Regions from separate parts of the Blastococcus sp. Marseille-P5729 genome, predicted to be linked through region 2. Evidence: predicted binding sites of a transcription regulator. Region 2 holds the regulator's gene; each other region holds the start of a gene.

Region 1 (6,199 bases), 110 kb from region 2:
CGAGCATGACGACCCGGGATCATTGCCGTGGCTGTTGTTCCTGCAGGGCGGCCCCGGCGGGGCGGCGCCCCGCCCGACGAACCGGGCCGGATGGCTGGACGCGGCGCTGCGTCGCTACCGGGTGCTGCTGCTGGACCAGCGTGGAACCGGCTCCTCGACGCCGCTGCTGCCGTCCGTCGTGACCCGGCGCGGTGCGGAGGGTGCCGCGCGATATGTCTCGGCGCTCCGAGCCGACGCCATCGTGCGAGACGCCGAGCTGTTCCGCGCCGAGGTGGCCGGTGGCGGGCGGTGGAGCACTCTCGGGCAGAGCTACGGCGGCTTCATCACGTTCAGCTATCTGTCGTTCGCGCCCGAGGGGCTGCAGCGATGCCTGATCACCGGCGGCGTCCCTCCGATCGGGCTGAGTGCCGAGCAGGTCTACCGACGTACCTGGATGCGGGTCATCGCCAAGAACGGCAACCACTTCCGCGCCTTCCCGGGCGACCGGCGCCGCCTCGATGCTCTCGTTCGCAGGCTGCAGCGTCCCGTGATGCTGCCGGACGGCGGACGGCTGACCACTGATCGGCTGCTGGCGATCGGCATCGCGCTGGGGCGCAGCGACGGCAGCGCCGGTCTGCACTACCTGCTGGAGAACGCGCTGGTGGCCGACGAGCTGACGCCGGCCTTCCTTGCCGACGTCGCGGCGCGCACCGACGATGCGGCGTCGCCGTTGTACGCACTCCTGCAGGAGGCGATCTACTGCGACGGCCCTGGCGCGTCGTCCTGGGCGGCCACCCGCACCCGCGGTGAGATCCGCGCGCTGGCGCGCGATGCAGCGCACCCCCTGCTGACCGGCGAGATGATGGAGCGCTGGCGGTTCACCGATGTGCCCGGACTTGCGCCGTACGCCGAGGTCACCGATCTGCTGCATGGCAAGCAGGACTGGGATCCGCTGTATGACACCGAGCGACTGGCAGGCAACGAGGTCCCCGTCGCGGCCGCCGTCTACTACGACGACATGTACGTCGACGCCGACGCCTCGCTCGACGTCGCTCGGCGTACGCCGGGGGTGCGGGCGTGGATCACCAACCAGTACGAGCACGACGGGCTGCGTGCCGACGCGGCGGTCTTCGAGCGACTGGACCGGATGGCGAGGGGCATGGAATGAGTGAGGTCTACCTGGATCACGCCGCCACCACCGTGGTCCGCGACAGCGTCATCGAGGTGATGGCGGCCGCCCTGCGGGAGACCGGCAATCCGTCGTCCCTGCACGCGGCCGGTCGCCGGGCGCGACGGGCGATCGAGGAGGCGCGCGAGCAGATCGCCGAGACGCTCGGTGCGGATCCGGTCGAGGTGATCTTCACCAGCGGGGCCACCGAGGCGGACAACCTGGCGGTCAAGGGAGGTTACTGGGCAGCACGCGACGCGAACCCGGCCCGCACGGCGATCGCGCTGCCGCCGACCGAGCACCACGCGGTGCTGGACTCGGCGCACTGGCTTGCCGCCCGCGAGGGCGCGACGTTGCGGTGGGTCGAGGTCGACCAGCACGGGACTGCCCATCCTGACGTGCTCGCCGAGGCACTGGCAGGCGACGACGTCGCGGTCGCGGCCGTGATGTGGGCGAACAACGAGGTCGGCACCATCAACGACATTCCTGCTCTCGCGGCAATCTGCGCAGAACGCGGGGTCGCGCTGCACGTCGATGCGGTGCAGGCGATCGGGCGAGCAGCGGTCGACTTCGGTGGTCTGCCGGTGACCAGCCTGGCGTTGTCCGGGCACAAGATCGGCGGGCCAGTAGGCGTCGGCGCGTTGCTCGCCGTCCGCGGGTTCGCACCGGTGCCGACGGCGCACGGCGGCGGCCAGGAGCGCAAGATCCGCTCGGGCACCCTTGACGTGGCCGGAGCAGTGGGCCTGGCGACCGCGGTGCGAGAGGCAGAGGCTGAGCGGGTCGCCGAACGCGCCCGGCTGATGACGCTCCGGGAGCGGATCGTGCGGGAGGCTTCCGGCATCGGCGGCGTGGAGGTCAACGGGCACGCCGTCGACGGGGCCGGCACGCATCCGGCGATCGTGAACCTGCACGTTCCGGGGGCGGACGCCGAATCGCTGCTGATGCTGCTCGACGGCGAAGGCGTCGCCATCTCGACGGGCTCGGCCTGCACGGCGGGGGTGTCCGAGCCTAGCTACGTCGTCCTCGCGATGACCGGTGATGATCGGCGCGGACGCCAGAGCATCCGCGTATCGATGGGACGCACGACCACCGAGTCCGACATCGAGCGACTGCTCGCGGCGCTGCCTCTCGCTGCCGCGCGCGCCCGCCGCGCGACCGGCTACCGGGGGACACGCGGGTAGACTCCTCCGACTGTGAAGATCCTTGCCGCGATGTCCGGAGGCGTCGACTCCGCCGTCGCGACCGCGCGCGTCGTCGACGCCGGCCACGACGTGACCGGCGTCCATCTGGCGTTGTCGCAGACGCCCGAGGCAGTCCGGGCCGGTTCCCGCGGATGCTGCACGATCGAGGACGCGCGCGATGCGCGCCGTGCGGCTGACATTCTTGGGATTCCCTTCTACGTGTGGGATCTGGCCGAGCAGTTCCGTGAGGACGTGATCGACGACTTCGTCTCGGAGTACGCCGCGGGGCGCACGCCCAACCCGTGCCTGAGGTGCAACGAGAAGATCAAGTTCGCTGCTGTGCTGGACCGCGCACGGGCGCTGGGCTTCGACGCGGTCGTCACCGGGCACCATGCCCGGCTCCAGATCGGCGAGGACGGCGCCCCACGGTTGACTCGCTCGGTGGATGAGGCGAAGGACCAGTCGTACGTGCTCGCCGTGCTCACGCCGGAGCAGCTGCGCTACGCGATGTTCCCGCTCGGTGACACCACGAAGGAGCAGGTGCGCAAGGAGGCCGCCGAACGCGGCCTGTCGGTGGCCGACAAGCCCGACTCGCACGACATCTGCTTCATCGCCAATGGCGACACGATGGGCTTCCTGCGCTCGCAGCTGGGCTCGCAGCCAGGCGAGATCGTGGACGGCGACACCGGTGCAGTCGTCGGTACCCACGACGGCGCCTATGCGTACACGATCGGGCAGCGCAAGGGGCTGCGACTGGCGAATCCTGTGAATGACGGCAAGCCCCGTTACGTCCTGAGCATCGAGCCGGTCCAGAGCCGGATCACCGTCGGCACCGCCGAGCAGCTCGACGTGACGACCGTCGTGGCGAAGCGGCCGGTGTGGACCCACGGCGAGCCGCCCGCCTTTCCGTGGCGCGGCACGGTCCAGATGCGCGCCCACGGGGGACTGGCGGAGGCCACGGCCGAGGTCGACGCCGACGGGCGGCTGATCGTCGGACTGCTGACCCCAGCGCGTGGGATCGCTCCTGGGCAGGCGATCGTGCTATACGACGGCGATGAGGTCGTCGGCTCCGCGACGATTATCTCGGCGTCCGCATGATCATCGGATCGACAGGCGTCGGGTCACTACCTGGCACCTCTGCCGACGAGGCGATGCGGCTGGCGTTCGGCGAGGGCCTCGATATTCCATATATGGCAGAGATCCCCGATCGTGGCGCGGGGGCCGACATGATCGGCCGGACTGCGGCCCGGCTGGTCGACATGCCGGTCGAGATCGTACCGTCGGCCTGGCGCGTCGCCCGGCGTCCTGGAGTCGACATGCGTCGCGCAGCCGACTTCTGGTCCCGGGATCTCGACGCGCTGCAGGTCGCGGCCGACGGCTATCGGGGGCCGTTGAAGGTGTCGATGGCCGGGCCGTGGACCCTGGCCGCGACGCTCGAGCTAGCCAACGGTCACCGCTTCCTGACCGATGGGGGAGCGCTGCGCGACCTGCAGGCGTCCCTGGGTGAGGGGGTCGCCGTCCTGCTGGACGAGGTGCGGCGACGGATTCCTGGTGCCGAACCTGTACTGCAGCTCGACGAGCCGTCGTTGCCTGCGGTGCTCGCCGGATCGATCCCCACCGCGAGTGGGTTCGGCCGGCTGCCCGCCATCGGCTCCCACGAGGTTGGGCTCGGCCTGCAACGGGTGATCGACGCCGCAGGTGTGCCGGTCATCGTGCACTCCTGCGCGCCGCGCGTCCCCTTCGGTCTGCTGCGCCAGGCCGGCGCGGCGTCCGCCATGATCGACGCTGCACTGCTGACCGAGCGCGAGTACGACGACCTCGGTACGGCCGTGGACGAGGGGCTCGCCGTGTTCGCGGGAGTCGTTCCCTCGGCCCGCGCCGTACGCCGTCACGACATCGACGAGGGGGCCGCCCGCGTCCGCCAGATCGCCTCTGCAGTGGGAATCGCGAGCGCTGAGCTGGGTGCCCGCGTGGGGGTTACGACCGCGTGCGGTCTCGCGGGGCGGACCTTCGACGAAGCGGTGGCGGCGACCCGGGCGGTCCTCGCGGTTACCCGCCAGCTGCAGAACGCCCCCAACGTCGACGAGTAACCCCGCGCCGCCCGCACTCGGAGATCGCTAAAGAGTTTTTCGTTCGACCCCTTGCACGGTGACTCGAACAAATGTACGATAAAGTGACTCAGTCAAGAAGGTGAGCGCAGTGGACGACCGGCCAACCGACCCTCCGGTGGACGCCGCGACGGAGCCGGATTGGGCGATCGCTGCTGCCGCGTCGCCGGGTGATGCGGAGCGGTTGTGGTTGGCGAGTGATTCTGCTCGGGAGCTGGACCGCGATCTGGATGAGGCGTTCGCGCATCTGCAGCGTGGGTATGAACTGTTGCTGGGGATCGGGGAAGAGGGCGATCTGGCCGCGTTGGGCCCGGACCGCCTGATCACGATGGCGCAGCGGTTGGAGGCGCACCGCACGCGGCTGATCATGGTCGATTCGTACGTGATCGAGGCGGCGAGGGAGGATCGGTTGCAGGATCACGTGTGCGCCAGCAGCATCCCCCTCGCGCTGTGTCAGACGCTGCACATCTCCAGTGGTGAGGCGAACGCGCGCGCGAAACGCGCCGAGCAGTTGTTGCCGCAGAACGCCTTCAGCAGCGGCACCACCCCACCGCGCCTGCCGCTGCTGGCCGACACGGTCCGCCAGGGTGGCTCGGTGAGCACCGGTCAGGTGGATGTGATCTGCAAGGCCATGACGCGAGTGGCGCAGAACCCCGACCTCGACCCGCACAACCTCGAGCTGGCCGAGCGGCTGCTGGTCCACCAGGCCGCCGGGCTCACGCACAAGGAACTGGAGACCGCGGCGGAGAAGGTCGAGGAGGTCATCAACCCCGACGGCACCCTGCCCAGTGACGAGGTCGCCACGGCGCGGCGCGGGGTGATGATCGGCCCCGAAGGCCGCGACGGCACCCACAAGATCTCCGGCGCCCTGACCCGCGAGGGCAAGGCCCTGTTCGATGCCGCGATCGGGCCATTCGCCGCACCCCACCCCGCCGACGCCAACGGCCCGGATGACCGCACCGCCGCCCAGCGCACCCACGACGGCCTACAAGACGCCTGCCAACGCCTCCTCGAGCTCGCCGGCGCGCCGGCGTCCGGAGGGACCGCGGCCACGGTGCACATCACCATCGACCTCGACCGGCTCATCGAAGCCATCGCGCGGCTACGCGACGACCCCTCCGGCCGCACGACCGCGCAGCAGGCCGCCGGCCGCATCGCCGGCGGCGGGCAGCTCACCATCAACGAGATCCTGCGCCGGGCGCGGGACGCGGCCCTGATCCCGGTGTGGATCAGCGCCGTCCACGGGATCGTGGCCTACGGCCGCGACCGCCGCACCGCCTCCCCCGCCCAGACCCACGCGCTCATCGCCCGGGACGGCGGGTGCAGCTTCCCCGGCTGCCAAGCCCCACCCGACCACTGCCAGCGCCACCACGTGATCGCGTGGTGGTCCGGCGGGCACACCGACCTGGACAACCTCACCCTGGTGTGCGGGTATCACCACCGCGAATTCGAACGCCGCGGCTGGGCCGTGGACATCATCAACGGCATCCCCGTCTGGACCCCACCGGCGTGGCTCGACCCCGAGCAGAAACCGCAGATCAACGCCCGGATCAAGATCCCCTGCCAAAACGAGATCACCCACCTCGCCGAGACCGTCAGGCACGCTCGAGAACAACGAGCTCGCGGCGGAGGCAGAGATCCCGGAGACCCCGCAGACCCTCACGGGCTGCTCGGCGGGCTGCTCGACCCCGGCGAGGACATCGACGAGCTCATCCAGCTCATCGCCGCACACATCCCCGCCGAACACCGCGACGCCTTCTACC
Region 2 (6,199 bases):
GCGCTGTTCGAGGACGACGGAAGCATCACCGTCGACATGGGGCCACCACAGCTGCTCGGTGAGAGCGTCACCGCCGTCAATGGGCGGAAGCTGACTGGCCTCGGGGTGTCGATGGGCAACCCGCACCTGGCGATCGACCTCGCCGGCAGCGGCCTGGAACTCGACGACCTCGACCTGAGTGACGAGCCGGCGTACGACCGCTCCTTCTACCCGGAGGGCGTAAACCAGGAGATGTACGTGGACGCCGACCCGATCGACGGCGCAGACCTGCACGTGCGGATGCGGGTGCACGAACGCGGGGTGGGGGAGACCCGTTCCTGCGGCACCGGGATCTGCGCCGTCGCCGTCGCCGCGCTCGCCCGGCAGGGCGTCGAACGCGGCTCGGTGGTGGTGGACGTCCCGGGTGGGCGCCTGTTCACCCAGGTCGGCCCTGAGCGGATCCTGCTGCGCGGCCCGGCCGTCATCGTTGCCCGCGGAGCGATCGAGCTGTGATCCGTATAGCGCTCGCGTCGGGTCGGAGGCGCGGATAACTCGCGTGCGGTGCGCGCCGCTTCGTGAAACGATGGATCGGATATGACAACAGATCTGCCGTTCGCCGACACCGGCGATTTCGATCTCGAGGACCGCCAGTCCCTGCGCCGCGTGGCGGGATTGTCCACCGAGCTTGAGGACATCACCGAGGTCGAGTACCGCCAGCTGCGCCTGGAGAAGGTGGTGCTCGTTGGCGTCCAGCTCGGCGAGCTGCGGGATGCGGAGAACTCACTGCTCGAGCTGGCCGCACTGGCCGAGACCGCTGGCTCACAGGTCATGGACGGCGTCCTGCAGCGGCGGGTCAAGCCCGACCCCGCGACCTTCATCGGGTCGGGCAAGGCACGTGAGCTGGCCTCCATCGTCGCCGCTACCGGCGCTGACACGGTGATCGCCGACAGCGAGCTGACGCCGTCCCAGCGCCGCGCGCTCGAGGACATCGTCAAGGTGAAGGTCATCGACCGGACGGCGCTGATCCTCGACATCTTCGCCCAGCACGCCAAGAGCCGCGAGGGCAAGGCGCAGGTCGAGCTGGCGCAGCTGCAGTACCTGCTCCCGCGACTGCGCGGCTGGGGGGAGTCGATGTCGCGTCAGGCCGGTGGCCGGGTCGCCGGCGGCGAGGGCATCGGCTCCCGCGGACCCGGTGAGACCAAGATCGAGCTCGACCGCCGACGCATCAACTCCCGCATCGCCCGGCTGCGCCGCGACATATCTTCGATGAAGACCGGTCGCGACACCAAGCGTTCCTCCCGGCGCCGTTCTGAGATCCCGTCGGTCGTCATCGCGGGTTACACGAATGCCGGCAAGTCCACGCTCATCAACCGGCTGACCGGCGCTGGCGTGCTGGTGGAGAACGCCCTGTTCGCCACCCTCGATCCGACCGTGCGACGCGCCGAGACCGCCGACGGCCGCGAGTACACCATCAGCGACACGGTCGGCTTCGTGCGCTCCCTGCCGCACCAGCTGGTGGAGGCATTCCGCTCCACGCTGGAGGAGGTCGAGGACGCCGACCTGGTGCTGCACGTCGTCGACGGCTCGCATCCCGACCCGGAGGGCCAGATCAGCGCCGTTCGCGAGGTGTTCGCCGACATTGGCGCCACCGAGGTCACCGAGCTTGTCGTGATCAACAAGGCGGACGCCGCCGCGCCCGAAACGCTCGACCGGTTGCTGCGGGCCATCCCGGGCGCGGTCGCCGTCTCGGCGCGGACCGGCGAAGGGATGGGCGCGCTGCGCGCGGCGATCGACACCGCACTGCCGCGTCCGGCGGTGGCCGTCGACGTCGTGATCCCCTACGACCGCGGCGACCTGGTCGCACTGCTGCACGAGAAGGCCGATGTCGAGAGCATCGACTACACGCCTGAGGGCACCGCGGTCATCGCGAAGGCCTACCCGTCCGTGGCGTCCGTGGTCGAACCGTTCGCGCGCGTGGCCCCGTAGTCTGTTTCGGTGAGCTCGTTCGCACCATCCGACCTGCCGACCTCCGCCACCACAGGCAACGTCGACGGCGCATGGGCGAGCCCATACGCGGCCTTCCGACCGCGGAGCTGGCAGGTAGCAGTCGCGGCTGCGGTGTTCGTCTGGCTGCTGGTTGACGTGCTGCTCAGCGGGCCCCTACGCGGCCTGGACCGGCAGATCGCACCAGCGCTGCTCGACCTCGGCATGCGGGAGCACTCGTCACTTCGCCACCTCGGATTCGCCCTCAGCCAGGCCGGCGGGCGTGGCACGAACCTGATCTGGATCGCGGTGCTCTGCGCCGTCGTGCTCTACCGCCATCGCACGTTCGCCCCGTTCGTCAAGGCGTTGAGCGCCACAGGCGTGATGTTCGTGGCGGTCTACCCGTTCAAGGAGTGGCTCTCGCGCAGCTACCCTGCCGACCCGCGCGGCGACTACTTCCACGCTGCCGGAGGCCTCGGGGGCGCCTTCCCCTCGGGGCATCAGGCCAATGCGACCCTGCTGGCCAGCGTGGGCGCGTGGATCGCCTTCGAGCACATCCGGGCCGTCTGGGTCCGGCGGGTCATCGGTGCCTATGCGCTGGCCGCACCGTTCGTGTCGGCGATCGCGGTTCTGCTGATGGGCTATCACTGGCTGACCGATGTCGTCGCCGGCACCTGCGCCGGCGTTGTCCTGCTGGCCTTCATCAGGTGGGTGTGGGCCACCCCGGTCGGGCTGCGGGTCGAGGCGGCGCTGAGCCTGCACCGCGGATGAGCCGGCGCCGGTGGCTGGCCGTGGCGCTGTCGGCTGCGGTGCTGGCATCGCCGCACCTGGCGTACGCCGAGGATGGGCAGGCAGCGACGGAGCAGTGCCTCGTCCTCGATCCGCGCATCGTCGAGGGCAGCGGGCTAGTCGCAACCGAGGACGGCTACCGGATCGTGAACGACGGCGGGGAGCACGTGACTGTCTTTCGGCTGGACCACTCCTGCGCCGTGACTGGGACGACGGAGGCGGCGATCGACCCGTACGACGTCGAGGACCTCGCCCTCGGACCCGACGGCTCGCTGTGGCTGGCGGACATCGGTGACAACCGGATTGCCCGGGCCAGCGTCGCGATCATCGTGGTCCCGGACGAACCCGGCGCGGTGACCGGCGCTCTGCGTCGCCTGCAGTATCCGGACGGTCCACGCGACGCCGAGTCGATGATCGTCGACGACGAGGGCAGGGCAATCGTGCTCACGAAAACCTTTAGCGGCGTCGTGGGCGTCTACCGGAGCCAGCCGATCGACCTCTCGCCGGACGGGAGCACTGCCCCGCAGCCGCTGGAGAAGCTCGGTGAGTTCCAGCTCCCCGAGACCGGAACAGCCGGCGGCCCGCTCGGACCTCCGCTGGACAACCTGATGGCCACGGGGGCGGCGCGGTGCGCCGACATGGTGGCGCTGCGCACCTACACGGACGTGCATGTCTTGCGGGGCGCGGACCCGGCCACCGCGATCTTCACCGAGCCGGTCGCGACGGCTGCACTGCCGGTGCAGCAGCAGGGCGAGTCGGTGTCGTTCACGCGACCGAGCTGTGATGCCGTGGTGGTGCACGGCGAGGGCAGCGGCGTCCCGATCCACCGGGTCGCCCTGCCGCACCACGACGACGATGACTCCGTGCTGCGCGCACCCACAGCGGCCGAGTCGCCCGCGGCGACCAGCCGGACCGAGGTGGTGATCGTCCTCGCCGGGGCGCTCGCCGCTGCTGGCCTGCTGCTGACGTGGTTGCTGCGTCGCAGGCGGCCGGGTCGGTAGCCGGGCTGCGCTGCGGACTACACCCGTCGCAGCACCGAGACCACACGCCCAAGGACGGTCGCCTCGTCGCCGTTGATCGGCTCGTATGCCGGGTTGTGGGGGATCAGCCAGACGTGGCCGTCACGCATGCGGTAGGTCTTCACGGTCGCCTCGCCGTCGATCATGGCGGCGACGATGTCGCCCTGCTCCGCGACCGGCTGCTGGCGCACGACCACCCAGTCGCCGTCGCAGATCGCAGCATCGACCATCGAGTCGCCGGTCACCTTCAGCAGGAACAGGGTGCCCTCGCCCACCAGCTCGCGCGGCAGTGGGAAGACATCCTCAACAGCCTCTTCGGCAAGGATCGGCCCGCCTGCGGCGATCCGGCCGACGATCGGTACGAAGGTCGGCTCCGGGAGGCTCTGCTGCTCGCCCTGCGGCTCTGCCGGTCGGACGTCGACCGCCCGGGGACGGTTCGGGTCGCGACGCAGAAAGCCCTTGGCCTGCAGCTGGCGCAGCTGGTGCGCCACCGATGACGGGGAGGCCAGACCGACTGCCTCACCGATCTCGCGCACGCTCGGGGGATAGCCCTGTCGCTCGATGGACGAGCGGATGACCTCCATGATGCGCCGCTGGCGGACGGTCAGGCCCGCTTCGTCCGGACGCTCCGGGAACTGATGCACCTGCTCGCGATCCGAGCGGTTCGCGGAGCCGTTCTGCTGGGCCATGCTGTGCCTCCATCACTGCGCGGGCCTGATAGGCCGCGTCCATCGAGCATTGGTGTCATTGTGCCGCCGCGGAGATCACAGTTCAAACACCTGTACGACCGACACGCCGAAAAGTGTTGACACGAGGCGTCCGTCTGCCGCGTAATAGTACGGACGTTCGATTCGAACACTCGTTCGGACCGAGAGGTCGTCTCACGATAACCCCTCGGCTTCCCCGACGTCTCGACCAGACAGGTTGGCGCCCCGGCGAGCAGATCGCCGCGACGAAAACTTGTCGGGGGCAAGGAGTAGATCTCAGGTCATGGCAACCACACCACGCAGCACGCTCGACCGGCCGGCCGCTCACGGGTCGCTGACGGTCTCGTCCTTCGATCGGGTCCGCACCCCGCGAACCGCGGCGGCGCGTCGCCTGTCCCGGCGCCCGGGCGCTTCCCCGGTGCTTGACCCGCGGCGCGACCTGCAGATGTTCGCGCTGGAGCCTGCGCCCAGAGCGGCGCAGGGAGCCAGCGTCGACGAGCTCGCACCGCTGCTGCCGCCGGTCATCTCCGAGCCGCCGCGCTCTCGTCGTCCGGTCGCCGCGCGGCCGGCTCCGGCGCACCGATCCGAGCGGGCGCAGCGCGCCCGCGAACGACATCACGCAGCCGCGTCGCGGCGCACGCGGGTCCGGCTGACGCTGCGCGGCTATTCGGTGCTGCTCGGACTCGTCGTGGCGTGCATTGCAGCGACCTCGGCCTTGACGAACGCCTCGGTCACGACGGCGGTGTCGGTGCCCGCCGCAGAGGTTGTCGTCCAGCCGGGGGAGAGCCTGCACGACGTCGCGGCGCGCGCAGCGGACGGCCGGTCGGTCGATGAGGTGCTCACCGGGATTCGCCAGGCCAACGGTCTGCCCAGCGGAGCGCAGCCCGAGGCCGGGGAGATCCTCCTCGTGCCCGGCTCCTAGCCGCCAGCTGCGACGCGCAAAAAATGTCGGCGCGTTCGACTTGCCGACCGTAGTGGCCGGGGTTAGGGTAGAACACAACATCTTGTGGTTACACGAATGTAGTTCGTCCACAGGTTGTGCACCGGGAGAGGCGTTTCATCCACCGCCTGTCCACAGTGAAAGCCCGGTTGTGCGCAGCGTCATCCACAGCCAGGACCAACGGCACGAGAGGAGTGGCGCGATGCGATGCCCGTACTGCCGCTGCTCCGACTCGCGTGTCGTGGACTCCCGCGAGGTCGACGAGGGTCAGTCGATCCGTCGCCGCCGGTCCTGCCAGGAGTGTGGCCGGCGGTTCACGACGGTCGAGGAGGCCGTCCTCGCGGTCATCAAGCGCAGCGGCGTGAGTGAGCCCTTCAGCCGCGAGAAGGTCATCCGGGGGGTACGTCGCGCGTGCCAGGGACGCCCGGTCGACGAGGACGCGCTGGCGATACTCGCCCAGCGCGTCGAGGAGACCGTGCGCGCCAGCGGCGCGGCGGAGGTTCCCAGCCACGACGTGGGGCTGGCGATCCTCGGACCACTGCGCGAGCTGGACCCGGTGGCCTACCTGCGGTTCGCGAGCGTGTACCGATCGTTCGAGTCGGTGGCCGATTTCGAGCGCGAGATCGCGTTGCTCCGCGACGGCTGCGACCCGGCGCCGCCGGGCGGGACCGGTCAGGCACCGGCGGCCGCATCCGGCCGATAGCCCTCGACAGCCCACATCCAGTCTTCCCAGCACCACCCTCTTCCCACCCCACTTCCGCACAAGGCCAACGCCACTAGCC
Region 3 (6,199 bases), on a different contig from region 2:
ACTCGAGATCGGGCAGCACATCGCCCGCGAGGCGGTCGGCTAAGGGTGTGGGCATTCGCGAGCGCGTCCGCGACGTCCCTCGCGGCTCCTGGATCCGGCTGGCTGCCTTCGCCGTCACCTTCGCTATCGCCGGGCTCGTGCTGCTGCTGATCGGCGTCCCTACCGTGGCCGAGGCGCGTGACTGGGTGCGGGCGCGCGGCCCGATCGCACCCGTGGTCTTCGTCGTGGGGTTCGCGGCGCTCACTGTGACACCCTTTCCGAAGAGCGTGCTGTCGGTTGCCGGGGGAGCCCTCTGGGGGATCGGTGTCGGGCTGGCGATCTGCGTGGCCGCGGTGGTCCTCGGCGCCACCTTCTCGTTCGTCCTGGGCCGGCATGTCGTCGGGAGCTCTCTGCGCACGTTGGCCGGCCCGCACATGAAGCAGGTGGACGACGCGGTGCGCCGTAGCTTCCTCGCCGTGCTCGCGGTGCGGATCATGCCCGTACTACCGTTCACCCTCCTGAACTACGCCTTTGGGGTGACGGCGATCCGGTACCCGGTCTTCGCGCTGGCCACCGCGATCGGCTGCACCCCCGGGACTGGAGCGTACGTCGCAGTGGGCGCCTACGGTGCGGACGTCACCTCCTGGCAGTTCTGGGTCGTCCTCGCATCGATCGCGACAGTGAGCCTGATCGCCGTCATACTAGGGATCCGACGAAGGGGACGAGATGCAGCAGCTGCCGATCACGTATGACGACGTCCTCGCTGCGTCGTATCGGATCGACGAGGCGGTACGCCGCACGCCGGTGCTCACGTCTGCAGAGCTGAACGACGCGCTGGACGCGCGCATCCACTTCAAATGCGAGAACCTTCAACGTGTAGGCGCCTTCAAGCTCCGTGGCGCATACAACGCGATCGCCGCGTTGACACCTCAGGAGCGGGCCGCCGGCGTGATCGCCTATTCCTCCGGTAACCACGCTCAGGCGGTCGCGATGGCCGCGACCCTGCAGGGGGCGCGATCCACCATCGTCATGCCCCACGATGCACCGCCTATCAAGAGAGCGGCAACCGAGCGCTACGGCGCTCGGGTAGTCGAGTACGACCGATACCGCGAGGACCGGATCGAGATCGCCCGGGGGATCGCGGAGCGTGAGGGCGGGGTGACGATCCCGCCGTACGACCACCCTGATGTCATCGCGGGGCAGGGGACCGTGGCCAAGGAGCTCATCGAGCAGGTCGGCACGCTCGATGTCGTGATCGCGCCGCTGGGTGGCGGCGGACTGCTGTCCGGTACGGCCGTCGCCGCGGCCGCACTCTGTCCGGAGGCTCAGGTGCTCGGGGTCGAGCCGGAGGCGGGCGACGACGGGCGACGCAGCCTGGCTGCCGGACAGATCGTGCGCATTGACACGCCGCAGACGATCGCGGACGGCGCCCAGACCCAGTTCCTCGGCCAGTACACCTTCCCGATCCTCCGGCGGTATGTCGCCGAGATCCTCACGGTGCCCGACGCCTCGCTGGTGCAGGCGATGCGCTGGTTCTTCGAGACGCTCAAGGTGGTCGTCGAGCCGACCGGTGCGCTCGCCGCGGCTGCCGTGCGCGACGGCTTGGTCGACGTGCGGGGCAAACGGGTAGGCGTGATCGTCTCGGGCGGCAACGTCGACCTGGCGCGGTACGGCCGGCTGCTGTCCGGGTAGCCGGCCGCTATCGGACGCCGCGGGTGCGGAACTGCACCGAGATCCGTGGCCCCAGGCTGCCGCTGGCCTTGGGGACGGCGTGGTCCCAGGTGCGCTGGCAGGACCCGCCCATCACCACCAGATCGCCGTGCCCGAGACGGAACCGGTGCCGCGTGGGCCCGCCAAGGCGTTCTCGTAGCGCGAGAGTGCGCGGGGTGCCGAGGGAGAGGATGGCGACCATGGTGTCACCGGTCGCCGCCCGGCCCTCCCGGTCGCCGTGCCAGGCGACCGAGTCGCGCGCGTCCCGGTATAGGCACATGCCAGCCGACACGAACCGCTCGCCCAGCTCGTGCCGGTAGTGATCGCTCAGCAGCTCGCGGGCCTCCTCGAGCGCGTGGTGCGGGAGCGGCTCACCCTCGCGGTAGAAGCGGGTCAGGCGCGGAACCTCGATGACCCGGTCGTACATCACCCGCTTGTCGGCTCGCCAGTCGACGGTCTCGAGCAGCTGCTCGAACAGGTCGGTGGTTCCAGAGGCCCAGCCCGCCAGGTGGTCAACCCAGGCCTGGTGTGCCAGGACGGTACGCCGAACCCCGGACAGCGGACCGAAGTGCAGATCCTCATCGAGGTCGAGCAGTGAACCTTGCAGCAGCATGCGGCGACGATACCACGGGTTCGAACAGGTGTTCTAGGCTTGGGCCTATCGTCCCGTAGACCGGCCTCCCGAGCGCGACGATCGTCGCGAGCGTGGTGCGGCTCAGATCCAGGTCCTCGGCCACCGGCCCCAAGAACGGCCCGATGCCCGTGCGCAGGCCGACGGTCAGCAGCCTGATGATGGCCGCAGCGCGGCGAGCACCTCCTCGTGCAGCAGCCCGTTGCTGGCCACCGCGCATTTCTCGGTGAGTGGGTCACCACCCTCGATGCCGGTGAACCGTCCCCCCGCCTCGGTGACGATCGGGATCAGCGCTGCAAGGTCCCAGGTCTCGAGCTCCGGCTCGGCCGCTATGTCGACCGCGCCCTCGGCCAGCAGCATGTACGACCAGAAGTCGCCGTACGCGCGGGTGCGCCAGCAGCTGACCATCAGGCGAAGGAACTGCTCGAACTGGCCGCGATCGGCCCATCCGTTGAGGCTCGAGTAGGACAGGCTCGCGTCCTCAACGCGGTCGACCTTCGAGACCGAGATGCGGCGACCCTGGGAGAGGCTCCTACCGGTCCAGGCGCCGCCGCCCTTGGAGGCCCACCAGCGACGCTGGAGCGCAGGGGCCGATACGACACCGGTGACGACCTGATCGCCGTCCATCAACGCGATCAGCGTGGCCCACACCGGCACGCCGCGCACGAAGTTCTTGGTGCCATCGATCGGGTCGACCACCCACTTGCGCGACGAGTGCCCGGTCTGCCCGCCCTCCTCGCCGAGGATCGCGTCTCGTCCGCGGTGCCGGCCCAACAGGGCACGCACCAGCTCCTCCGCGCCACGGTCGACGTCCGTCACCGGGGTGAGGTCGGGCTTGGACTCGACGGTGAAGTCCATCGACCGGAACCTGGCCATCGTGAGGGCATCGACCTGATCGGCGATGACGTGGGCGAGACGCACGTCCTCTGTGTACTCGGCGCTCATGCGCCCACCCTATCCAGCGTCGGCCGTGTCGTCGTGCTGTCCGCGACGCGAGGCGAGCAGCCGTCGTAGGCTGGCCAGCCGCTCAGGGGTGCTGTGCCCGTCGGCCACCCACTGGTCGAGCGCGCAGTCCGGCTCCCCGGCGAGGTGCTGGCATCCGCTGGGGCAGTGCTCGGCGCCCTCGACGAGATCGGGGAAGGCAGCCACGACCGCCTGCGGCTCGACGTGCCCGAGGCCGAGCGATCGCACCCCAGGAGTGTCGATGACGAACCCGCCGCCGGGCAGCTCGAGCGCCACGGCCGAGGACGACGTGTGGCGCCCCTTGCCGGTGAGCCCGGCCACGTCGCCGGTTGCGCGGTCCGCGTCCGGGACCAGGGCGTTGACCAACGTCGACTTGCCGACGCCGGAATGCCCGAACAGCACCGACACTGCGCCGCGCAGCCGGTCGGCGATCTGCTCGGCATCGGCGTCCTGTCGCCGAAGCAGCAGCTCGACGCCGAGGCCGCGGTACTGCCGCGCAAAGGGTTCCGGATCGGCCAGGTCGATCTTCGTCATCAGCAGGATCGGCGTGAGCCCGCCGGCGTACGCCGCAACGAGCGCCCGGTCCACGAAGCCCGTGCGTGGCTCCGGATTGGCTGCGGCGCAGACGATCACGAGGTTGTCTGCGTTCGCGACGATGACCCGTTCGAAGGAGTCGACGTCATCGGCCGAACGGCGCAGCTCACTCGTGCGGTCGTTGATGCCGACGATGCGCGCGAGCGACCCTTCCCGGCCGCTGACGTCCCCCACTACCCGCACCGAGTCACCGACGACTATCGATTTGCGGCCGAGCTCCTTCGCCCGCATGGCGAGGATCCGGCGTTCGTCGGCGAGTCCCGGACGAACCAGGCAGGTGTAGCGGCCGCGGTCGACCGCGATGACGAACGCCGGCTCTGCGCCCTCGTGCTTGGGACGGGTCTTGGTGCGAGGCCGGGATCCGCGGCGGCTCGGCCGCACGCGGGCATCCGTCTCGTCGTAGTCCGACAGGCTTCGTCTGCTCAGCGCGCCGTCTCCGATACCTCGGGCGCACCCGTCGGGTCGCCGGTGAGCAGCTCACTCCACAGGGCGGCGAACTGCGGCATCGCCTTGGCCGTCGTCGCGACGTCGTCGATGTGAACGCCTTCGACCAGCAAGCCAGCCACGGCGGCGGCGTGCACCATTCGGTGGTCGGCGTACGATGCCAGATTCGCTTTGTGCAAGGGATGCGGGATGATGGATAGGCCGTCCTCGGTCTCGGAGACGTCTGCGCCCAGCTTGCTCAGCTCGACCGCCAACGCCCGCAGCCGATCCGTCTCGTGGCCGCGAATGTATGCCACACCGCGGATCCGGCTGGGGGAGTCGGCCGCCAGGCACATCGCGGCCACGACCGGGGTCATGTCGCCGACGTCGGCGAGGTCTACGTCGATACCGCGCCGTTCGCCGCCGGTGACGGTGATGCCGCTCTCGTCGAAGCGGGTGTTGGCGCCGTACTCCTCGAGCACCTCCAGCAGCGTCCGGATCGGCTGAGCGGTGTCCAGCGGCCAGTGCGGGATCGTCACGGTCCCACCGGTCGCGGCCGCCGCGCACAGGAAGGGTGCCGAGTTGCTGGCGTCCGGCTCGATCGTCACGTCGCGAGCCTGCACCGGTCCGGCGAGAACCCGCCACGCTCCGTCGGGGAGCTCCTCGGCGTCCACGCCGCGCTCCCGCAGCGCGCCGAGGGTCATCCGGATGTGCCCCCGGTTCGGAACCGCCCCGGACGGCGTGATGTGCAGGCCCTGTTCGAAGCGGGCCGCGCTCAGCAGGAGTCCCGAGATGAACTGCGACGACCCGGAAGCGTCGACCGTCGCCGCCCCACCACGCACTCGCCCATTCCCGATCACCTTGAGGGGCAGCAGCCCTCGACCGCCGTCCTCGATCGTCGCTCCCGCCTGACGCAGCCCGTCGATGAGCGGCCCCATCGGGCGAGTCCGTGCGTGGGGATCGCCGTCGAAGTGCGTGGGGCCATCACGCAACGCGGCCAGCGAAGGAACGAACCGCATCACCGTGCCGGACAGCCCACAGTCGACCTTCACCGGCCCGTCCGCCTGCCCAGGGGTGATCGTCCAGGCGTCGTCGGCGGGCTCGACGGTGGCGCCGAGGCCGACGAGAGCGTCGGCCATCAACAGCGAGTCCCGGCTACGCAGGGGGTTGGCGATCGCCGACTGCCCATCGGCGATCGCGGACAGCACGAGGGAGCGTGCCATGAGCGACTTCGACCCCGCGACCGGCACGGTCCCCTCGACGGCCGAGCCCGTCCAGGGCAGCGTCCACGGAATGGCCTGAGAACTCATGCGCCAAGTCTGTCACGACGTAGGCTGGCCCTATGTGCGGACGCTATACGTCGAAGAAGAACCCGGTGGAGATCGCCGAGGAGTTCCAGGCCGCCGATCACGTCTCCGCCGACCGCAAGCCCGACTACAACGTCGCGCCGACCCGCTCCGTGCCCGTCGTCCGTGCCAAGCGCTCCGAGCCCGCATCGGGGCAGGCCCGGGAGCTGGTCGAGATGAAATGGGGGCTGGTTCCGTTCTGGGCCAAGGATCCCAAGATCGGTGGACGCATGTTCAACGCCCGGGCCGAGTCCGTCGCGAGCAAGCCGGCATTTCGGACGGCGCTGAAGAAGCGACGCTGCATCGTTCCCGCTGACGGCTACTACGAGTGGAAGAAGCTCGACGACGGCAAGAAGCAGCCCTACTACATGACCTCGCCTGACGGCTCGTCACTGGCCTTCGCCGGCCTGTGGGAGCTCTGGGGTGAGGGCGAGGACGTGCTGAGCACGTTCACGATCATCACGACCGACGCCGCCGGCCATCTCGAGGAGATCCACGACCGGATGCCGTTCCTGCTGCCCCCCAATGCCTGGACGCAGTGGCTGGACCCGTC

What was found. The regulator LexA, encoded in region 2, represses DNA repair genes until DNA is damaged. The targets are predictions, from matches to a motif close to TCGAACANNTGTTCGA.
Region 1: the regulator LexA is predicted to act here: its motif matches at 4,482-4,497, upstream of DAA40_RS02465 (HNH endonuclease signature motif containing protein).
Region 3: the regulator LexA is predicted to act here: its motif matches at 2,323-2,338, upstream of DAA40_RS09475 (alpha-ketoglutarate-dependent dioxygenase AlkB).

Annotation. Positions count from the first base shown of each region.
Region 1 is NZ_OMPO01000001.1:510,353-516,551, reverse strand. Features, by position in the region: gene DAA40_RS02485 (alpha/beta fold hydrolase) at 1-1,147, shown strand, start outside; gene DAA40_RS02480 (cysteine desulfurase family protein) at 1,144-2,328, shown strand; gene mnmA (tRNA 2-thiouridine(34) synthase MnmA) at 2,341-3,426, shown strand; gene DAA40_RS02470 (methionine synthase) at 3,423-4,418, shown strand; gene DAA40_RS02465 (HNH endonuclease signature motif containing protein) at 4,528-6,199, shown strand, end outside.
Region 2 is NZ_OMPO01000001.1:402,661-408,859, reverse strand. Features, by position in the region: gene dapF (diaminopimelate epimerase) at 1-492, shown strand, start outside; gene hflX (GTPase HflX) at 574-1,965, shown strand; gene DAA40_RS01960 (phosphatase PAP2 family protein) at 1,975-2,733, shown strand; gene DAA40_RS01955 (hypothetical protein) at 2,730-3,752, shown strand; gene lexA (transcriptional repressor LexA) at 3,770-4,354, opposite strand; gene DAA40_RS01945 (LysM peptidoglycan-binding domain-containing protein) at 4,761-5,399, shown strand; gene nrdR (transcriptional regulator NrdR) at 5,659-6,120, shown strand.
Region 3 is NZ_OMPO01000002.1:183,436-189,634, reverse strand. Features, by position in the region: gene lhgO (L-2-hydroxyglutarate oxidase) at 1-43, shown strand, start outside; gene DAA40_RS09485 (TVP38/TMEM64 family protein) at 48-731, shown strand; gene DAA40_RS09480 (threo-3-hydroxy-L-aspartate ammonia-lyase) at 706-1,671, shown strand; gene DAA40_RS09475 (alpha-ketoglutarate-dependent dioxygenase AlkB) at 1,679-2,302, opposite strand; gene hisN (histidinol-phosphatase) at 2,468-3,265, opposite strand; gene rsgA (ribosome small subunit-dependent GTPase A) at 3,275-4,258, opposite strand; gene aroA (3-phosphoshikimate 1-carboxyvinyltransferase) at 4,300-5,610, opposite strand; gene DAA40_RS09450 (SOS response-associated peptidase) at 5,643-6,199, shown strand, end outside.